Regions from separate parts of the Rummeliibacillus sp. GQ308 genome, predicted to be linked through region 2. Evidence: riboswitches for the same ligand, from Rfam matches in the RefSeq annotation. Region 2 holds a riboswitch; the other holds the start of a gene.
The links. Region 2 has a riboswitch for FMN ahead of ribD (bifunctional diaminohydroxyphosphoribosylaminopyrimidine deaminase/5-amino-6-(5-phosphoribosylamino)uracil reductase RibD). Riboswitches for the same ligand answer to the same signal wherever they lie in the genome.
Positions count from the first base shown of each region.

Region 1 (11,028 bases), on a different contig from region 2:
GTTCCGGCCCACATTGCCATTAAACTATACATATCTAGCTCTGCCGCCCGAAGACGAATATTTTTAGTTAAATCATTTTGATAAGGATATGGGGCAATTGTATTTCCCTCCATAAAGACCATAAAGTCATTTTCTATACCCCTTGCATATTTCCCTGAAAAAGCCTTTGTATAGGCAGTATTGTCTTCATCTGCTAACAAAATCTGTTTTTTATAAATTGAAGCTGCACCACTTTCTTCACTGACAATGAAGGCCGTACCGATTTGTGCCGCTTGTGCACCTAAAGAGAGCACTTCTTCCATTTGGGCTTTAGTTGCAATACCTCCAGCTGCTATTTTAGGAATATGGATCACTTCTTGCGCTTCGTTCAATAGTTGTTTGAGCGGGATAAACTCTATAGGTTCTATAAATGAACCTCTATGTCCCCCCGCTTCTTCACCTTGTAGTACAACTGCATCCATTCCCAACTCCTGAATGTATAAGGCTTCTTTAATTGTCGTAGCTGTCCCGATTGTATAAATGCCATGTTGCTTGAGTCTATCTAAGAGATTCTCAGATGGTACGCCAAACGTGAAAGAACAAACTTTTACGCCTTCTTCTATAATGACATCAATCTGTCCATCAAAATCTGTGGCAGATAATGGAGCTCCTTCTTCCGCAATCATCAATTTTTTACGATACGGCTTTAACACATTATAAGCTTCTTCCAGTTCTTCTGTTGTCGTTTCTACAAAATTGGGAATAAATAAATTGACAGCAAACGGCTTATCCGTTTTTTCCTTGACAGCCTGAATAAAAGCTCTGGTCACCTCTGCGTTTAAATAGCCTGCACCAATAGATCCTAAGATTCCTCCATTTGAGCTCGCTGCTACCATTTCAGGAGTGGTCACTCCAGCCATTGGGGCTTGCACAATCGGATACTTTAACTGCAAATTCTCGATTAAATCCATATATTATACCTCCTAGGATATGTATTAACTACTAACTTATAGATTACTTTACCATATATTCTTCTAAAATTATCTACATAGTATCTTACCCGTTCAATTTTGTTTTAAATCTTTTCCTACAGGGTATAAAAAGAAAAAGCCTTCAAAAGAGAAGGCTAATTCAAGAGTTAAAATATCTATGGGATTTTAGAGTGCTATATAATTATTGGTTCATCTTCCCTACTAACATATCTATATGATTAGCGAAAAGTAAGTTTGAGAGTGGACAATATTATATTAGTTGACACCAGAAATGCGGCCGTATCCAACTAAATATTGGTTCCACCAATCTAGAGATTCAGTTACAACACCATTATTTTGGGCATCTAGCATTCTTCCGCCACCCAAATAAATACCGACATGAGCGATTCCTTGTCCATAACTAAAGAACACAAGGTCTCCTGCTTTCGCTTCACTTGCACTAATTTTTTTGGTAGCTATATATTGCTGAGCAGCTGTTCGCGGCAAGCTAACGCCTGCTTGTTTGAAGGCCCATTGAGTTAGACCAGAGCAATCAAATCCTGTAGATGGATTACTTCCTCCCCATACATAAGCTCGTCCTAAATATTTACTAGCTTCAGCTATTGCAGCTTTAGCTGAACCAGAACCTGATACAGAAGGTGCTTTTTGATCACTATCGGTTACTTTTGCACCATTGTTACCATTGCCAGCATTACCTGATGAGCCAACATTATTCTGTTGAGGTACGCTTTCAGCTTTTACCGTATTATTGCTTGTTTTGCTGACCTGTGCAGCTTTTACTGCTTCGGCTTCTTGAGCTTGTTGTGCTTCTTTTGCTTTTTTAGCTTGTAAGAATTGCTTTTCTTGAAGAGCTTTTAAGCGTCTTGCTTCTCTTTCACGCTTTTTACGTTCTCTTTCAAGTCTTTCTTGTTCTTTCTTGGTTGCAATTTGTTCTTTCAATTTTAGAGATTTTGCTTTGTTTTCAGCTTTTTTTGTTTCTAATCTATTTTCTTCTTCCTGCATTTCTTGGAATTGGTTTTGTAGCTTAGATTGCTTCTCTTGCAAATTGTGTTTTTCTTTAGCAAGCTTAGCTTTGTCTTTTTTCTGTTCATCTAATAAGTTTTGGTCTGCATCTAAAATGGTTTTTACAGAAACAGTACGGCTTACAGCATCCGCAAAGTTATCTGCACCTAAAATAGCATTTAGGTATGGACTGAATGTGCGATCTTGATTTTGGTATGCTTTTAAACGGTCCTCAATAATCTTTGAGCGTTCATTGATCGTTTTTTCAGTTTTTGCAATCTCATTGTTTGTTTCTGCTATTTCTTGTAAAGTTTTTTCATATTCAGCTTGTTTTTTGTCTAGTTGTTTTTGTAGTTGTTTAATTTCTTTATTTAAGAGGTTAATTTTATGATCGATGGATGCTTTCTTTTGAATCATCTGCGCGGATGTTTTTGCATTTACATCAATTGGTTGTTGCGTTGTGTACATAAAGCCGCATGACAGTGCAAGGGTTGCTATAGCAGTGCGACCCCATTTTGTGCGTTTATTCAATCTAAATCAACTCATTTCCCTAATTTTCTTTATATGCGTTATTTACCATTACTTATATTATCATGAATAAAGCGTTTGTATAGGTCTTTTGATGGCATTTAATAGAAGCGTAACGGATGTTACATATTTGTCATAATATTCTTTTCTTCTATTTTCTTCTACAAATTATATCACTTACTTTCCTATAAGTCTTTTATATTGTTTTTATTCCATTTTTTAAATAGGATTCACAACCTTTTATTCACCCCTTAACAAAGCGAAAAAGGCTGTAGATATGTTACTATAATTAAATCAAGGGTAAGAGGAGCGAAGTCTAATGGAATGGCAACAGTTAGAATATTTTCAGGTGTTGGCTAAAATCCAGCATATGACCAAAGCAGCCGAGAAATTGTCTATTTCCCAACCTGCACTAAGCCGATCAATAGCTAGGTTAGAAATGGAGTTGGGGGTTCCTTTATTTGAAAGACAGGGCCGTTCCATCAAGCTAAATAGGTATGGCGAAATATTTGTTAAACGTGTGCACAATATTATGCGAGAATATCAAGATGGGCTCCATGAAATTCAAGAACTAATTAATCCGAATCACGGAGAAGTATATCTAGGCTTTTTACATACACTTGGCACAAATGTAGTGCCAGATTTGATTATGCATTTTAGAAAACAGTTTCCAAATATTCATTTTGTCCTAAAGCAAAATCACACTCACTCACAGCTTAAGCAACTAAAATCCGGGGAACTAGACCTGTGTCTGCTCGCTGAAATGAATGTAGAAAAACCTATAGAATGGATGGAGCTTTGGCGTGAAGAGTTATATGCTATAGTACCAATATCACACCCGCTTGCCGATCGTAAAACTATTACCATATTTGAGTTGGCCAACGAACCTTTCGTATTGCTTAAAAAGGGATATGCCTTGCGCATTCAGATTGATGAAGCGCTAAATCAAGCAGGCTTAACTCCGACAATTACATTTGAAGGGGATGAGGTAGCCACGGTAGCAGGTTTCGTGGCCGCAGGATTAGGTGTTTCCATATTGCCTGACGGAGAAGAAATAAATCCAAATAGGATGGCGAAAATAAAAATTAGCGATTTAAAATTAGAAAGGGTCATTGGGATGGCTTGGTCTTTAGAACGTTATCTATCTCCAGGTGCTAAGCAATTCCGACAATTTATTCTTCAATATTTTAAGAATAAAAAATAGTTATAAAAAAAAGCAAAACGCCCTGTGCGTTTTGCTTTTTTCAATATCTATTTAGCAATCGTTTCGCCAATTTGCGCTAGACGATCTAGTACTTCACTTTCAGTTAATTGATGTTTAGCAATATAACGGTTTCTTGGATGCACCCTACATTCATGCGTACAACCACCTAGATGCTTATCTTCATTTTCTTCCGAACATAAGATTTGTTTATTGCATTCAGGATTTGCACAATTGATATAACGCTCACAAGGTTCACCATCAAAGTGGTCTCTACCAACGATGACATGTTCTACTTGGTTAACTGGAACCGCAATTCGTTCATCGAACACATAGCATTGGCCATCCCATAATTGTCCTTTAGCTACTTCATCTTTACCATATGTGACAATGCCTCCGTGAAGCTGAGCCACATTGTCAAAGCCTTCTCTCTTCATCCAACCAGAGAATTTTTCACAACGAATGCCGCCCGTGCAATATGTCAAGATTTGCTTACCTTCAAATTGCTCTTTATTTTCATTAATCCACTCTGGCAATTCGCGGAATGTTTGAATATCTGGACGAATTGCACCTCTAAAATGCCCCAGATCATATTCATATGTGTTACGTGCATCTATCACAACTGTATTATCTTCTTGCATTCTTTTCAAAAACTCTGCTGGTTCTAAATATTCACCGGTTAATTCATTTGGATTAATATCTTCTTCTAAATGGAGATTCACCAATTCATCTTTCGGACGTACATGCATTTTTTTAAAGGCATGGCCCTCTGCTTCATCTATTTTAAAAACAATTCCATCAAAAAGTGGATTGTTTCGCATATAATCCATATATGCATTTGTAGCTTCTACAGTTCCAGAAAGTGTACCATTGATTCCTTCTGGAGCAACCAATATACGGCCTTTTAATTCATTTGATTGGCAGTATGCTAGATGCTCCTGAGCAAATTGCGCAGGATCTTCGATTTTTGTATAGAAATAATATAATAAAACTTGATATTTCATTTATTTCACCTATCTTTCATATTTACAAGATATTAAGACGGGGTCAGTAATTTTTAGACGCCGATAAATCTTGGCTTTTAAAACGACTTATCTATTATACTATAATTTAAAGAAAAAAGGGGCTCATTAGCTCGAACTCCATTAAACAAAAAAAGCTAGCTTATTTATCATAAGCTAGCAATCTATTTTTACATATATTGTTTTTGCTGTTTTTGTATCCACTTTTTCATGTTTGAAGCTAGAAGTAAGAAGATAGCTGTTAGGATAATACCTTTAATAATATTAAAAGGCAATATACCCGTCACAATTGTTTTTGTTAGGACAGCCCCTGTCTCAGTTGGTACATTTAAGAAGTAGGAATACATCGGCATAAATAAGAAATAATTAAGAACGCTCATCCCTATAGCCATTGAAATTGTACCGACTACTAATCCAGTTGAAAGCCCTTTGGTAGTTGTTAAACGTTTATATACAAAGTAAACCGGCATAATAAATAATATACCTGTTGTTATATTTGCCAAATGTCCTACTGGCACACCTGTTGGGCTGCCTTTATAAAACCAATCTAGCACATTTTTGATGACTTCTACTGTTATTCCTGCAACAGGCCCCATTGTAATTGTTGCCAAAAGAGCGGGGATATCACTAAAGTCGACTTCTAGAAAAGCCGGGAATGGAGGCAATGGAAAGTTAAAAATCATTAATACAAATGAAATACTGCTCAACATTCCAATCGTCACCATTTTTTGTAGACGTGTGTTCTTCAACGTTTTTCTCTCCTTTTGCGATTCACTTCAAAAAGAGGAAAGGCCCGTTTTGATTATGAACAAATAAACCCCTAAGCAAAAATTCGCTTAAGGGAGAGTTAGGCATAGTCAAATAAACGTCCTCGCATTCCACAAAAAAATGCACAGACGACCGTACCTTCACCTTCTCCCATCCAGACTATACTGTCGGCCCTGGATTCTCACCAAGTCCTGCCTTAACGGCTCGCGGGCTCAAGAGGTCAAAATGCCTCTAATACCGCCGATCGGGAATTTCACCCTGCCCCGAAGATGAATCAATATGTTTTTATTACAATTCAACTATATAAGAGATTTAGAACTTTGTAAAGAGAGTTGCACCATTCGTTGTAACAAAAAACGCCAGCATCTTTATGCTGGCGTTTTTAACTATTAAAATTTACTTACTGATCTTGGCTAACGGCAAGTAGAAAATAAAACTTGTACCCACATCCACTTCACTTTCTACCAAGATCCTGCCTTTATGTGCTTCAATAATATTTTTAGTAATCGCAAGTCCTAATCCTGTGCCGCCTTTTCCCCTAGTTCTTGCTTTATCAGCCTTATAGAATCGCTCAAATACATATTCTATGTCTTCTTTTGGAATACCTGCGCCATTATCCTTTACTTGGATACGAGCGTAGTCTTGCTGCTGATCGACAACAACTTGTACTATACCTTTTTCCCTTGTATGGCGAATGGCATTGTCAATTAAATTGGTTAGGACTTGCTCAATACGGTCTTCATCTAAACTAATCAGTGTCACATCATCAAATGACGATGAGTAGGTTAGCGTGATATGCTTTTCTCTTGCTGCTTGCACAAATTTCTGGGTAATTCGTTCGAACACGGGCGTAATAGGTACTACTTCTTTATATAAGGTGATGTTCCCCGATTCCATCCTCGCCAAATCTAGCAAGTCTGTAACCAACCTACCCATTCTCTGTGATTCATCATAGATAATTCGTATCATTTCATTCCGTTCTTCCTCACTAGATACGACATCATCGATAATAGCTTCACTATAGCCTTGCAGCATAGCAATCGGCGTTCTTAGTTCATGTGATACATTTGCGATAAAGTCAGAACGCAACTTATCCAAGCGATGTTCTTCTGTTTTATCGCGAAGCACCGCCACAGCCCCTCGAACAGAATCGCCGCTATAGAGAGGGCTTATAGAGATTAAAAAATATGCCCCTTCCATTTCCAACTCTTCTCTTAATACTTCTTCCATTTCTAAGACATGGTCAAGCATATGGTAAATTTCATTAGGGATCAATTGGTGTTCATCTCGTTTTTTGATCGCCCATTTCTGAAGCAAGAGATCCGCGGGAGGGTTGCTTAATATGATACTTCTTTCACTATTAAATGTAATAACAGCATCTGTCATCGAAGTTAGAATGCTTGAAAGTTGTTCTTTTTCTTGGTTGATAACTTCCATATGGTGCTTGAGCTGCTTACCCATTTGGTTAAAGGCTATCCCTAGCTGACCAATTTCGTCATTTTGCAGTACCGGTACCTTTTTATCAAAGTGTCCCTTCGCTAATTCAAACGCCGCTTCACGAATTTTCAATAAAGGGGATGTGATACGCGTTGATAAGAAAAAGGCAAAGAAAGTTGTTAATAGAAAGGCTATAATAGCTGATAGAAATACAATCTTTGTTGTTTCTTTTGATGTTCGATGGATCGCATCAGGACTTTGATAGATAAAGACGACACTATGCTCCATCTTCTCAACATTTAAAGGAAAGGCTAAAACAATATACGATTCAACATGATCCCTCTCGGTTGAGGAAGGAAGCATCATTTCTTTCACAATAGGTTTAGATGAAGTAAATGCTTTATTGAAGGATTTTTCACGAATAATCCGCTCTTTTATCTTCTCTGAATTGACCCCTTCTTGCAAAGAAAATAGATCATGACCAGGCTTGTCTGCTATAACTGCATTTGTTTCATCACTTAAAATATCATGTATTATAGATTTAGTAGAGGCTATCGATTTATGGTCATCGACGACTCGTGCGATGGTGGTCGCTTCTTGTCTTAGTAGGGCTTCAGATTGTTGGGTATGGTATTTGGATAAAAATTCAAGCATCAATACTGTGAATACAAATAAAACAAATGAAACGAGAAGCAATATGGTTACCCATAGCTTCCCGACTACACTGCCCCATATCCTAATCATTCACTACCTCAAATTTATAGCCCACTCCCCAAACAGTTACAATCATTTTTGCAGCATTTTCCGATACGCGATTTAATTTTTCACGAAGTCTTTTGACATGTGTATCAACTGTGCGCAGATCACCGAAGAAATCATAATGCCATACTTCTTTCAATAGCTGTTCTCGGTCAAATACTTTATCTGGTGCTTTTGCCAAATAATAAAGTAATTCATATTCCTTCGGCGTTAGATTCACTTCTACGCCATCCGCTGAAACGCGATGTGCATCATTGTCAATAGTCAAATGCGGGAACACAACTAAATCCTTCGAAACCGATGTCACTGTTACGGGTGAAAAGGCAGCCGATCTGCGTAGAATAGCTTTTACTCGTAGTACTACTTCCCGAGGGCTAAATGGCTTTACAATATAATCGTCCGCTCCAGATTCAAAGCCTTGGACCCTATTAGCCTCTTCACCTTTTGCTGTTAATAAAATAATTGGTGTTGATTTCTTCTCACGAATTTCCTCGCAGGCTTCTAAACCATCTTTCTTCGGCATCATAATATCTAAAAGAATACAGCGGTAATCATTGGTTAATGCTTTTTCTACCGCTTCTTCTCCATTTTCTGCTTCTTCTACTATGTATCCTTCACGCTCAAGATACATTCTGATAAGTCGACGAATTCTTTCCTCATCATCAACTATTAATATTGAAATTTGTTCAGTCACTGTACATGCCTCCCAGTATGCTATAGTATTATTGTACAATTCTTAATAGAAAATGAAAAGAAAAGCCTTTTTCTCATAAGAGAAAAAAGGCTTTTCTTTTGTCATAGAAACAGCATCTAAAGACAAGTACTCTAGTCATTACAGCGTATTCTCATTGTGAATTATCAAGCTAACCTTATATCTAACTATATTTAACTATAGTTGTTAGGTTTATTGCTTTAATTAGTTTTTATCCAGCATAAGAATGTAGACCAGCAATAATCAAGTTAACTGCTACAAGATTGAACATAATAATAACAAACCCGATTACTGCAAGCCATGCTGATTTTTGTCCTTGCCATCCTTTAGATAAACGCAGGTGAAGAAATGCCGCATAGAATAACCAAGTAATAAGAGCCCAAACTTCTTTAGGATCCCATCCCCAGAATCTTGACCAAGCTTCTTGTGCCCAAATCATAGCGAAGACTAGCGCACCAAGTGAAAAGACAGGGAAACCAATTAGTACAGATCGATAACCAACTTCATCCAATAACTGCATATTTACTCGTTTTGTAAGTGGTTGGATTGCACGGCTAATGGATTTGCGAAGAATTAAACGAATGATAATATACAAGATTGAGCCAAAGAGTATGGACCAAACTACTGTCGTTAATTTTTTCGCATTTACTAATGCCGGCATGGCAGCTAAAGGTTTCATCTTGTCTGGAGATTTCATTTCATATTCATGCATACCGAATAGAGCCGGCGTGTTGTAAGTAATTTCTTGTGTAGCGCCATTTTTATCTACATAGGTGAAATCAGCATTATAATCCATTAATTTAAAAGTAGTAGTCACAATCACAAATCCTAATACAAGTACGCCAGCATACATGACGATTTCTAGCCAAATGCTGCTCTTTGTACGTTTTTGTGTATCAACGCTCTTCATGAGATAAATCAAACCAGCTACAGCACTAATGGCTAAGATGGATTCGCCCATCGCAGCCGTAATAACATGGATAGTTAGCCAATAACTTTTAAGGGCTGGGATTAACGGCGTCACTTCTTTTGGGAACATACTTGCATAAGCAATAATCAAAATGGCGATTGGCAAAGCAAAAAGGCCAAGTGATGGCAGTTTGTAAATAAAATAAATGAGAATAAACGCACCGACAACAAACATGCCAAATGCAGTCGTAAACTCAAACATATTACTTACAGGCGCGTGTCCAGAATAAATCCAGCGAGTAATGAAATAGCCTAAGTTCGCAATAAAACCAATAATTGTAATAGTAATGGCGATAGTTCCCCACTTTTTATTGGAGACGGATGCATCTTTTTTTCCGCCTTTTACCGCTCCACCAAAAAATAGCGTACCTACTAAATAAGCGATAAAAGCAATAAATAATAACGTACTGCTCAGATCAATTAAACTCATAAGGTGTTGTCACCTTCCTTTTCTTCCATTTCCTTCTCATCTTCTTCTTGCTGGTCAACCCATAAAGGCAGGTGGGCATAAGTAGTAACCGCATCCAAATCTTTCTTCATGCTAAACCAGTTTTTATTTGTATGCGCAGCAAGCAACAGGCGACCATCATTTGTACGTTGTAACCAAAGTCGACGATGGCTCCAATATGAACCTATTACTACACCTAACATAAAGATTATACCACCGATTGCTAAAATTGGGAGAGTCCTATCTTTACGTATTGTTAGGCCTGAAACATTACGAGTTTCGATATTTTGGAATTTCATTTGATATTTAGTTGTGCCAAGTGGTTCAAGTGTTTGCTTAATTGCAACAAAGCTTGTCTCACCCTTTGGCGTCTCTGGTGTATACATTTTGAAAATAAAGGCAGGATTATTAGGTAGCGGTGAGTCAGATTGCGGTTCCCCATCATCAAAACCTGAAAAAGTTGGGTAGTAACCTTTAACTTCGACTTTTGAGCCGTTTCCTAAATCATACTCTTTTTTCGGTTCTGTTAAGTCAATATCTACTTCACCTAAAGATTTTCCTGTTTTCTTATTCACTAAATTAAAATTCATTGCTTTTAATTCGTTTAATTTAAAATCCATTTGATAGAGGGCATAGCCATCGTATTTCAGTGGTTTATTTACTTGGATTGCATGGTGTGCGACTTTCTTCATATCTTGAGTCTCACCAGCAATGCCTTCATCCTTTGATTGATACAGCACAACATCTGACTGATAATTTTTTGCTATTGAATTAACAGCAGCTTTGGATTGATTGAACTCTTGTTTTTGTTCCTCTTTTTTATACGTTTCAAAGGTGAATTTATTATTATGTAGATAATAACCATCCATACCAGGAATAGATGCTGTCTCGCCTTCTCGAATCCATAAGGATTCATCAATATAAAATCCAGGCATTAAGCGCAACATTACACCGAACAAGAAAATGATAAGCCCTACGTGATTGATATATGGACCTGAGCGCGCAAATCGGTTTTTCTCCGCGAGCAATACTCCATCTTCTCTTCTCACTTTATACTTTAGCTCTTTCATTTTCTTCTCAGCTAAATTTAATGACTCTTCCGCTTTATCCGCGGCTATTTCTTTCTCGCCAAAAATACGTTGGCGTTTCATAAAACTTTCATGTCGTTTTACACGTTGATTCTTTAATGATTTGTAAAGAGGCACGCCTCT
Region 1 is NZ_JCAXDQ010000001.1:968,151-979,178, reverse strand. It holds gene AC6CHJ_RS04655 (NAD(P)H-dependent flavin oxidoreductase) at 1-950, opposite strand, end outside; gene AC6CHJ_RS04650 (C40 family peptidase) at 1,227-2,504, opposite strand; gene AC6CHJ_RS04645 (LysR family transcriptional regulator) at 2,821-3,705, shown strand; gene trhO (oxygen-dependent tRNA uridine(34) hydroxylase TrhO) at 3,753-4,706, opposite strand; gene AC6CHJ_RS04635 (ECF transporter S component) at 4,895-5,473, opposite strand; FMN riboswitch at 5,631-5,767, opposite strand; gene AC6CHJ_RS04630 (ATP-binding protein) at 5,889-7,673, opposite strand; gene AC6CHJ_RS04625 (response regulator transcription factor) at 7,666-8,382, opposite strand; gene ccsB (c-type cytochrome biogenesis protein CcsB) at 8,612-9,799, opposite strand; gene resB (cytochrome c biogenesis protein ResB) at 9,796-11,028, opposite strand, start outside.
Region 1: it holds a riboswitch for FMN, as region 2 does, so the genes downstream of both, AC6CHJ_RS04635 (ECF transporter S component) here and ribD (bifunctional diaminohydroxyphosphoribosylaminopyrimidine deaminase/5-amino-6-(5-phosphoribosylamino)uracil reductase RibD) in region 2, are expected to answer to the same signal.

Region 2 (11,028 bases):
TGAAAATATCATATTTAAATACTCTTAAATCCAGCATTGGCTGTTCTACTGTTAATTCACGCCAAGCAAAGGCAATTAAGCCGATGATACCAATGGCTAATGAAATCAATACAACTTTACTGTCCCAGCCATTGTTACCTGCTTCACTAAAGCCATAAAGCAGGAAGCCAAAACCGATTGTTGAAAAGATAAAACCGAATGTATCAAATTTTGGTTTGGTGATTTCTACAACATCAACCATCCATTTAAGTGCCATTAGAATTGCAACTATACCGACTGGAATAACGATATCAAATAGTACGCGCCAAGAATAATGGCCAATTAACCAACCGGATAATGTTGGCCCAATTGCCGGTGCGAATAAAATTGCAACACCGAATAGTCCCATCGCCGCTCCGCGTTTTTCAGGCGGGAAGATGGTAAGGAATACGGTCATAAGCAAAGGCATGATAACGCCGGCACCCGCCGCTTGCACAACCCTTCCGAGCATTAATAGTGAAAATGTTGTGGAAAGCGAGCAAATAATCGAGCCGATTGTAAATGACGTAATGGCCGATATAAATAGTTTTCTGGTCCCCAGCCTTGTGATAAGGAACGCAGTAATCGGAATGAAAACCCCATTCGTCAGCATGTAGCCTGTTGATAACCATTGCACAGTACTTGCAGATACACTTAAATCATTCATAATGTGCGGGATGGCTACATTTAATAATGTTTGGTTCAATATAGCAACGAATGCACCAATCATCATCGTAACGAGTAATTTACCCTTATTGTCTATGACTTTAGCAGGCGGAGTTTTAGCCTCTTCTTTTACAGGCGGCACTTCCTCCGTAGCCTCTTCTTTTTTAGGTTCTTGTATTTCTTCTGCATGCTCTTCCTCCTGTACTGGCTGAGGAGCAGCATTGTTAAACTCTTCTACTTCTACTGGCTTTTTAGAATCCATCTTTTGATTCTTGTTAGCCATTGTTCCTTGCGTCACTTTTTCATCTTTTGTGTTACTATTCTTTTGTCTTCTTACCATAAAGTTCACAACAATCAGCAGAATGACGGATATGAGAATATAACCAATGATATAAATTGACATGCTATCACCTACTTATGAATTCGCACGGTTACATTCATTCCAGGAACTAATTTTACTCCGTAACTATCGATTGAGATTTTCACAGGAATTACTTGTGTTTCTTTTGTGTAATTGCCTGATGAATTGTTTGAAGGCAGCAATGAGAATGTGCCGGCTGTTGCTAAACCAATTTTTTGTACTTTACCGCTTAATGTTGTGTTAGGGAATGCGTCGACTGTAATGTCTACGTCTTGACCTTTTTTAATATTATCTAGATCTGTTTCTTCAATGTTTGCAGTAACCCATAAATGATCTAAATCATAGCTGATAGCAAGAGGTGTGCCAGCAGCAACCATTGCATTTTCTACAGCATTGCTTTGCACGACTGTGCCATCTTGTGGAGCTTTGATTGGCATGTTAACAGATTTCCCGTCAGCACCTTGCATATCAACTGTACCGATTGTATCGTTTTTGCTAAATGTATCTCCAACCTTGCCATCCCATCTTACCAATTTGCCATTGCCTGGTGCTCCGATATTTACTTGTTGACCTGCGATTTGTGCATTATCTGTAGAGATATAGTTCATAGATTGATTGAAATAATAATAGCCTACAAACCCACCTCCAACTAAGACTATAAGCAAAATCACATTTAATAAAATCATGCGTTTGGCCTTCATAAAAAAACTTCCTCCTTCATTAATCCTTTAAAATACTTAATATCTTTTGGTGAATTTCTAACAAACGTTTTATATCCTCCGCAGGCAAATCGTTAATTCTTTGGAGCTTTTGAACCGTCTCCGATTTACTCTCCTGAAATTCTCTCAATTTCTCCTCACCCTTTATAGTAAGGCAAATGGTTATAGCCCGGCGGTCGTTCTCGGATGTTTTCCGTTCTACAAGCTCCTTATCTACTAACCGATCAATCACACTACTAATCGTACTGTTCGTCGATTTCATTCGCTCAGCAAGTTCCGCCAATCGCACATTCGGACGAACGGATATCTTATAAAGAGCTCTCAACTGGACAACAGTCAGACCCACTCTCTCTGCGTCACTTTGTAAAATTTTTCTTTCCTGCATGTAGATACTATAGAAAGAATTGATAATCTCATTATTAAAGACGTTCTTCATTTCTTCCCCCTTGCTTACATTTAATTCGCTTCCGTATATTTCGCATACGAAATAAGACTATACATTTATAACACCATCTAAAAAGTATGTCAACAATAACTCTTTATCCTAAAAATAAAGTAGTGCTTCCAACTTCTTCCCTTTAAAACCAAATAAAAAACACGGTATGCTGCAACTTCTCCAGCCATACACGTGTTTTACTTATTTTACTTTTGACGTGCTGTTTGTAAAAAGATTTTATCTTCTTTGTTGCCCACTTCGTTCATTAGCTCGCTTGCATCTTTGAAGCCAAGACTTTTTACCGTACGGGCCTGTTTATAGTAATCAGAATCTGTCATAATGCCAGACAATGTCATAATGGAATTTGCAACAGGTGTCGGAACACCAAGCTCTCTACCAAGCGAATAAAGTAAGCCAAGACCCATTGGTACATCCTCCGTAATATACCGATTTTCAACTTTATCCGTATGCAAATCGCTTACGCTGTCTGCGTAGATTGCGAACGCTTCTTTTTCAGAGTATTTTTCTGGATCTGTAAAAGTCCGCACTTTAAATTCATCGATATAAGAAAGAGGAGATGAACCGATTTTTCTTAAGACCGCCATTTTTTCGCAATCCAGTTCATTAGCCACTTTCCAAATAGATGGGGTAAAACCTTCTGTATACATAGAGAAAGTTCCATTTGAATTTTCAATATATGCAGCATTCATTGCAATCCCTACAGTATGCATGATGAGATTCGGATTGTGGAGAGCGACTTCTACTATATGGTCGCGTGGTATAGGGTTGTCCAGTACTGGTTCTAATATTCTGCATGCCTCTTCAATACGGTTCGCCGGCAATGCTGCTATTGGGTGGCCATAGTTCTTAGAATAAATAGTGACTGCACCCGGGGATGTAATACGGCAGCTATACGGAAGTGTTTCGCCTTCTACAAATAATGGGGCCTCTTGAATTCGTCCGATTCGTTCCATTTCTCTCTTAAAGAGTAAACTACCTAAATACCCTGGGCAAATATAAACCGTTTGCTCAGCCTGGAGATAAGGGGCAAGCGCCTTAGCTAAATTCTCGTGGTAATTCGAAACGTAATAAATTAAAATGATATCCGCTTCAGGAATAGCCGCTGCAGGGTTATTTGTTACATTTGCTAGCTGATATGTACCATTGCCTTCGATGCCTTCTAACTTGATTTCTTTTGTTTCTTTTAGCTTTTCAAAATGCTGATCTGGTCGGTTGCTTAGTTTTAGCATGCTGACCTCATGCCCTGCCTGTGCCATCGCTGCTGCTGCAGCAGATCCTCCATGCCCAGAACCAACGATTGTAATTTTCATAAATAACAGTCTCCCTTTCTATGATAGCGTTTTCATGTTTTTTCTTTTTAAAATTAATCATCATATTTTTTCATTTTCATGTTTCTATTCCCGTACTTCCCTCACATTAAACATCCTGATTTTTTCCAATAAAATAAGAGGCTTAGCTAAAATGCTAAGCCTCATACCATTTATAATTGCTTATTCTCCAATCAAACTATTTAAATTAGCCATTTCAATCGCAGAAACAGCTGCATCATATCCTTTATTTCCTGATTTAGTTCCAGAACGTTCGATTGCTTGTTCGATGTTTTCCGTTGTAACAATACCAAAGATAACCGGCACTCCAGTAGTTAATCCAACATTTGCAATTCCTTTAGCCGCTTCATTGCAAACATAATCATAATGAGATGTGGAGCCTCTAATCACCGTACCTAGACCAATGATGGCGTCATATTTCTTCGTATCCGCCAATTTCTTTGCAATAAATGGTACCTCGAATGCTCCCGGCACCCAAGCTACATCTATATCATCTTCAGATACGCCATGGCGTTTTAAACCATCCATTGCTCCGCCTAGCAATTTGGCATTTATAAATTCATTAAATCTACCTACAACAATCCCTATTTTTAAATCAGTTCCTATTAATTGTGCTTCTAATACTTGTCCCATGTGTTGTAACACTCCTATGCAAGAATATGATTCATTTTTATTTTTTTCGTTTGTAAATAATATTGATTTTCAGCAACAGCCTCAGTTTCAAGCGCTACTCGTTCTACAATCTCAATTCCATATTTCCTTAGCCCTTCTACTTTCTCTGGGTTGTTCGTCATTAAGCGAACCCTAGTTACACCCAAGTCGCGGAGCATTTGGGCACAAAGTCCATAATCACGCATTTCAGCTGGAAAGCCCAATTGTTCATTTGCTTCCACTGTATCCAAGCCATGTTCTTGAAGCTCATAGGCTTTTAGTTTATTTAACAGTCCAATCCCTCTTCCTTCTTGATGCATGTAAAGAATGACACCTGTACCAGCAGCTTCAATCTTTTCTATCGCCTTCTCCAATTGCGGTCCGCAATCGCACCGTTTTGAATGAAACACGTCTCCCGTCAAGCATTCCGAGTGAATACGCACTAACGGAGCATCTTCCTCCCGCAACTCCCCTTTTACTAAAGCTATATGCTCTTTGCTATCTATTTTGTTTGAATAGCCAACCATTTGGAATTCACCAAGTGTTGTAGGCATTTTCACAGATGCTTCGCGTTTTGCTAGTTTTTCATGGATATAACGATAGCGAATGAGGTCTGCAATGGTAACGATTTTTAAATCATATTTTTCAGCTAACACTAGTAATTCCGGTACTCTAGACATTTCACCATTATCGCTCATAATTTCGCAGATAACGGCTGCGGGTTCACTGCCGCAAATCCTAGCAAAATCAATTGCTGCTTCAGTATGCCCTTGGCGTTCGAGAACGCCATTCTCTTTAGCAATGAGCGGAAAAACATGTCCCGGTCGCCGAAAGTCAGCCTCACCTGCATCTTTGTTTAATAGCTGCATAATGGTTTCCGAACGTTCAAATGCACTAATGCCTGTGGTTGTATCCTTATAGTCAATGCTCACTGTAAAGGCTGTTTGGTGATTGTCTGTATTGTTGTGAACCATTGGATAAAGTTCAAGGTGTTCCGCCAGCTCCTGTGATACTGGCGTACAAATTAATCCTCTACCATAAGTAGCCATGAAATTGATGTTTTCTGGTGTTGCATACTCCGCGAGGACGAGTAAATCTCCTTCGTTTTCACGATTTTCATCATCCACTACAATAATCATTTTTCCTTTTTTCAAATCTTGTATTGCCTCTTCTATTGAATGAAACATATTAAACACCGCCTCTTTTTAAAATCCATTTTGCATTAAAAAATCCATCGTCATTGGCGTTTCTTTTTGTTGCCTCTCTGCATGCTGAATCACGTATTTGCCAAGCAAATCATTTTCAATATTGACAAGATCCCGTTCCTTTTTTATGCCTAACACTGTCTCACTTAAAGTATGCGGAATGATTGAAACTGTGAGCTGGCGTGGCTGAATATCGAAAATAGTAAGGCTGATGCCATCAATAGCTACCGAGCCTTTTAAAATACAATATTTACTGAGCTCCTCTGCAATACCAATATCAATATATATCGCATTCTCCACTTTGCGCTTGCGCAAAATAATACCTGTACCATCCACATGTCCAGATACAAAATGCCCGCCAAAACGGCCATTTGCCGGCATTGCTCGTTCTAAATTGATACTATGACCCAATTGCAATGATTGAATACTCGTCCCTTTCACTGTCTCTGGCATTACATCAACCGTAAAGGTACTTTCCGAAAAAGAGGTAACCGTTAAACAAACCCCATTAATGGCAATGCTGTCACCTAAATGAATGTCATCTGTTATCTTTCGAGATTCTATTGATAATTGCATACTTTGGCCACCACGTTTGATTGCTTTGACCTTGCCTATATCTTCTACTATTCCAGTAAAAATGAATTCCACCTCATTTCAATACAGATACTATTTTCAAATCTTCACCGATTTTGTGGATTTCTTGCAATTCGAGTTCCAAAGCATCCTCCATCTGTGTCACTCCTAAGTCAGAAAACATTGGAATAGCATTTGTCCCACCGACAATTTTAGGCGCTATATATGTGATTAATTGATTTACTGAACCGGATTTCAAAAAACTTGCATTGACCGTTTGGCCGCCTTCTACATACAGCTTCATAATCTTGCGTTTTCCCAGCTCTAGTAATAATTCTTCTATGTCAATTAAAGGTTTTGAAAGCTGCAGAATCTCCACATGTAATATCTGGCTTAACTGTGCAATCTTTTCTGCTGAAGCTTTTGAACCCGTTACAATCCACGTTGGCGCGGAACTATCCATTATCACCAATCTATCTGGCGTAATCCTTAAATGCGTGTCTAAAATTATTCGAATCGGTTGCTTCTTTGTATTTCCAAGTCGATTGGTAAGGCGTGGATTGTCTGAACATACCGTGCCGATTCCTACTAAAATGGCATCATGATTTTCGCGCCCCTTATGAACATCCGCCTGTGATTCCTTACTTGTAATTTGCTCTCCGATTCCTCTTTTTGCTGCTATTTTACCGTCTAATGTGATGGCCTGTTTTAAAGTAACAAACGGTTTTCGTTGTTGAATATAAGCAAAGAATTCTTTATTTAACGCCTGCGCTCTTTCTAGCAAAATATCTGTTGTTACTTCAATCCCAGCATCTCTTAAAAGCTGCAATCCTTTGCCCGCAACTAATGGATTGGGATCCTGTGCAGCGATGACTACACGACTTACACCTGCTTCAATTAATGCGTTAGCACAAGGAGGTGTTTTTCCGTAATGGCTGCAAGGTTCCAGCGTTACATAAACAGTGCTTCCATTCGCTTGTGATCCTGCCATTCGTAGGGCATGAATTTCAGCATGCGGGCCCCCCGCCTTTAAATGTGCGCCAAGGCCTACTATTTCGCCATTTGAAACAATAACGGCTCCTACTGCCGGATTTGGCGACGTTTGCTGCTTAGTAGTTCCTGCTAAATCTAAAGCAAGGCTCATATAAAATTCATCCGTCATTTCTTTCCTCCCTATCTGTTGTAGTTCATTACAAATAGAAAACCCCTTAGCTATTGTCAACTAAGGAGTTTAGGAGATTGTATGTAAAAATGGGTGCACTAAATAAACCTAGGAAGGTGTATTTTTCTTCCAAAGGCTGGTACCACTCACCATACGTCCTTCTCCCATCCAGACTATACTGTCGGCTTTGGATTCTCACCAAATCCTGCCTAAAAAAGGCTCACGGGCTTAGAATTACTTCATCACCGTCGATTGGGAATTTCACCCGACCCCGAAGGACAAACCATATAAAATTGTGTATGAGCTTTAGAAAAAAGAAAAACCCATAGATTTCTCTACGGGGTACATTGTGGAATTTGGCTGCAAAGACATCACCAAATAAACCTATTGAAGTGCTTTTTTTCTTCATAAGGCATTCAGCTTGCTCTACATCCTTCTCCCATCCAGACTATACTGTCGGCTTTGGATTCTCACCAAAATCCTGCCTTTAAAAAAGGCTCACGGGCTTAGAATTGCTTCATCACCGTCGATTGGGAATTTCACCCGACCCCGAAGGACAACCATATAAAATTGTGTATGAGTTTCAGAAAAAAGAAAAACCCATAGATTTCTCTACGGGGTTGTGTTGGAATTCGTATGTAAAAGTCATTACTAAATAAACCTATTGAAGTATATTTTTCTTCACAAGGCATTCAGCTTGCTCTACATCCTTCTCCCATCCAGACTATACTGTCGGCTTTGGATTCTCACCAAAATCCTGCCTTTAAAAAAGGCTCACGGGCTTAGAATTGCTTCATCACCGTCGATTGGGAATTTCACCCGACCCCGAAGGAATATTCTTTTATTCGAAATCATTATAAACTTAGTAAAACAAAAAAGAAAGCTATTAATCTTAATCACTTCAAAAAAGAGTGCCTTAGAAGCATTCTCTTCTAAGGCACTCTTTATTATTTTCTATTATACGCTACGTCGTTCAACTTCGTGCTGTTCCAGTGAAAAGGCGAACAATAAAGACAATCAGCGCAATGACAAGAAGAATATGAATTAATCCTCCGCCAATATGGAATATAAGGCCTAGTACCCAGAAAAGAACTAGAAGTCCTATTAACGTCCAAAGCATCATAAACATCCTTTCTGCAGATAATTTAAATTTATTTACATTTATTTATTACCCCGCAGAACAATTTACTAAACAAATGCTTGCCAAATTATCTTCACTCGCAATAATTCTGCTGCTAATCTGCAAAATTGGTCTAATCACTATATAGAAGTTCAATTCATTAAGAATTAATTTCAACTGCTTTTTTCTTTACTTTTTCCGGCACTACTATTTCTTTAATTTGATTATATTTCTCATACTTGCTCATGATCTCTTGTTTTATCTTTACTGGTTGACCTTGAGCATTTAATGACATGTCCATGTTGAGATTTAACATAGTCGGATAAAATGTCTTTTTATCGATATGAATCTCATAATCTACTTTGTTGATTTTCATATCTTTCAACAATTCAGCAGAATTAGCCATTCCAGCTGGCAATGTTTTTTGAACCTTTTCTTGAATGAAATGAGTGAACTTTTCACCTGAAGCATTTAATAATAGGATATAGTTTTTATCATTTTGTTTAAATTTAAAGTCCTTGACGAATTTCTTCAGTTGCTTAATCTCTGCCATAGGATCTGTTTGTTGATTGGAAGCTTGCGCTAATTGATCCGCCATTTCCGCTGGGAACTTCATCCATTTTTTTGAATTTGGATCATACGTAAACATACCGTCCTTTGTAAAATAGCTCTTTGTTTGAATCATTTTGTCAGACTCTGGAGCCTTCATCATTAACTTTTGATAGAAAGACATAGGGTTTTGAACTACATCCATGATGATACCTGTATCTGTCTCTACATTATTTTGACCAGAATTGATATTTTGTATAACTTCCATTTTTGTTCTGTAACTTTTTAAGTTTTTAGAGGCTTCAGTAGATTTTTTAAATACTTGCTCTAATGTCAAACCTGAATCAGCTTTGGCAGTAGACCCATTTTGTTTGTTTACTGGTTCTGCCTTTGAGTTACATGCTCCTAGCATAAATACCAAAAGTAATCCCATTGTAAGGGAAAGAATTTTTTTCAACACTTCCACTTCCTTCTTTTATATTTCGTCCTACAATTTAGTATAAAGGAAGCACTAAAAAATGCAGTCAACCATATTTACTATTTTTAATTTTTTTGTATTTCAATGGAATAAAAGGAAGGTGACATATGAATTAATACAAATTTCTCACACTGAGTATTATGTCTTCTTATGTTTGTTTCCATAGAACTAGTATGATATTGCCTTTTCCCACTTTTTATTAGTAGTTAACACCTCTTCATAAAATAAAAAAGCTGGTTTCCATATAGGAAATCAGCTTCTTCTTTTTGCATTATGCTTCCACATCATAGCCTTGTTCTTCAATCGCTTCTTTCATAGCAGCAAGCGTTACTTTTGAATCATCATAAGCAACAGCTACATTACCAGCCTCTAAATTTACTTCAGCTGATGATACGCCATCCAATTGATTCAAAGCACCTTCTACTGAAGATTTGCAATGACCGCAAGACATACCTTGTACGGCTAATGTTTTCGTTTCCATTCTGTATTCACCTCCTTCAAAGTGTACCGCTTATAATTTTATCCGTTTCAATCGAAGCGAGTTTGTCACAACACTAACTGAGCTTAATGCCATAGCAGCACCTGCTATCCATGGAGCTAGTAAACCGATGGCTGCTACAGGGATGCCAGCTGTATTATAGCCGAATGCCCAAAATAGGTTTTGGCGGATATTGCGAATGGTTGCATGACTGATTTTGATCGCCTTTGGTATAAGCAGCAGCTCGCCGCCTAAGATAGTCACATCGGCTGCTTCAATAGCCACTTCTGTACCTGTGCCAATCGCAATCCCGATATCTGCTGTCACAAGGGCAGGGGCATCGTTAACACCATCGCCAACCATTGCTACTTTTTTACCCTGTGCTTGGATTTCTTTTACTTTATCTGCTTTTTCTTCAGGCAATACTTGCGCGATGACATGATCAATGCCTACTTGTTTCGCAATAGCCTCTGCTGTTCTTTCATTATCGCCTGTCAGCATAATTACTTCCAGACCTTGTTCTTTTAACTCTTTGATAGCTTGTGGAGCTGTTTCCTTAATTGTATCCGCTACTGCTACAATACCGCGATACGTACCGTCAATTGCCAACAGCATCGCCGTCTTGCCTTCAGTTTCAAATTCGGTTAATTTTTCATCCTTGCCTTCAATATCAACTTGATGATCAATCATTAATTTTCGATTACCGACTAGTACTTGTTTTCCAGCTATCTCTGCTTGGATCCCATGACCAGGAATTGCGTTAAATGACTCTACATCTACGAAGTCAATATCATTCTCTGTCGCATAGGCTACAATAGCACCTGCAAGCGGGTGTTCTGAACCCTTTTCTGCACTTGCTAACAGCTGCAATGCTTCTGTGTCACCATAGAAATCAGTTACTTCAGGTTTCCCTTTTGTAATGGTTCCTGTTTTATCTAGGACGATTGCTTGTAATTGATGGGTTCTTTCTAAATGCTCTCCACCTTTAAAAAGAATTCCACTTTCGGCAGCTCTTCCTGTACCTACCATAATAGAAGTTGGTGTTGCGAGCCCTAATGCACATGGACAGGCAATAACTAGTACAGCAATCGCTGCGACTAGTGCAGGCTCAAATTGGCCAGGCTCTACAAATAGAATCCAGATGGCAAAGGTTACCACAGCAATCCCAATAACAATGGGTACGAAGTAGCCTGATATGACATCCGCTAAACGTTGAATTGGCGCTTTCGAGCCTTGCGCTTCTTCGACTACTTTTACGATGGA
Region 2 is NZ_JCAXDQ010000005.1:130,065-141,092, forward strand. It holds gene AC6CHJ_RS15175 (DHA2 family efflux MFS transporter permease subunit) at 1-1,087, opposite strand, end outside; gene AC6CHJ_RS15180 (beta-barrel domain-containing protein) at 1,096-1,746, opposite strand; gene AC6CHJ_RS15185 (MarR family winged helix-turn-helix transcriptional regulator) at 1,766-2,200, opposite strand; gene AC6CHJ_RS15190 (NAD/NADP octopine/nopaline dehydrogenase family protein) at 2,407-3,531, opposite strand; gene ribH (6,7-dimethyl-8-ribityllumazine synthase) at 3,712-4,182, opposite strand; gene AC6CHJ_RS15200 (bifunctional 3,4-dihydroxy-2-butanone-4-phosphate synthase/GTP cyclohydrolase II) at 4,197-5,387, opposite strand; gene ribE (riboflavin synthase) at 5,406-6,044, opposite strand; gene ribD (bifunctional diaminohydroxyphosphoribosylaminopyrimidine deaminase/5-amino-6-(5-phosphoribosylamino)uracil reductase RibD) at 6,055-7,140, opposite strand; FMN riboswitch at 7,293-7,423, opposite strand; FMN riboswitch at 7,568-7,701, opposite strand; FMN riboswitch at 7,844-7,977, opposite strand; gene AC6CHJ_RS15215 (lmo0937 family membrane protein) at 8,114-8,260, opposite strand; gene AC6CHJ_RS15220 (DUF6612 family protein) at 8,421-9,269, opposite strand; gene copZ (copper chaperone CopZ) at 9,559-9,768, opposite strand; gene AC6CHJ_RS15230 (heavy metal translocating P-type ATPase) at 9,799-11,028, opposite strand, start outside.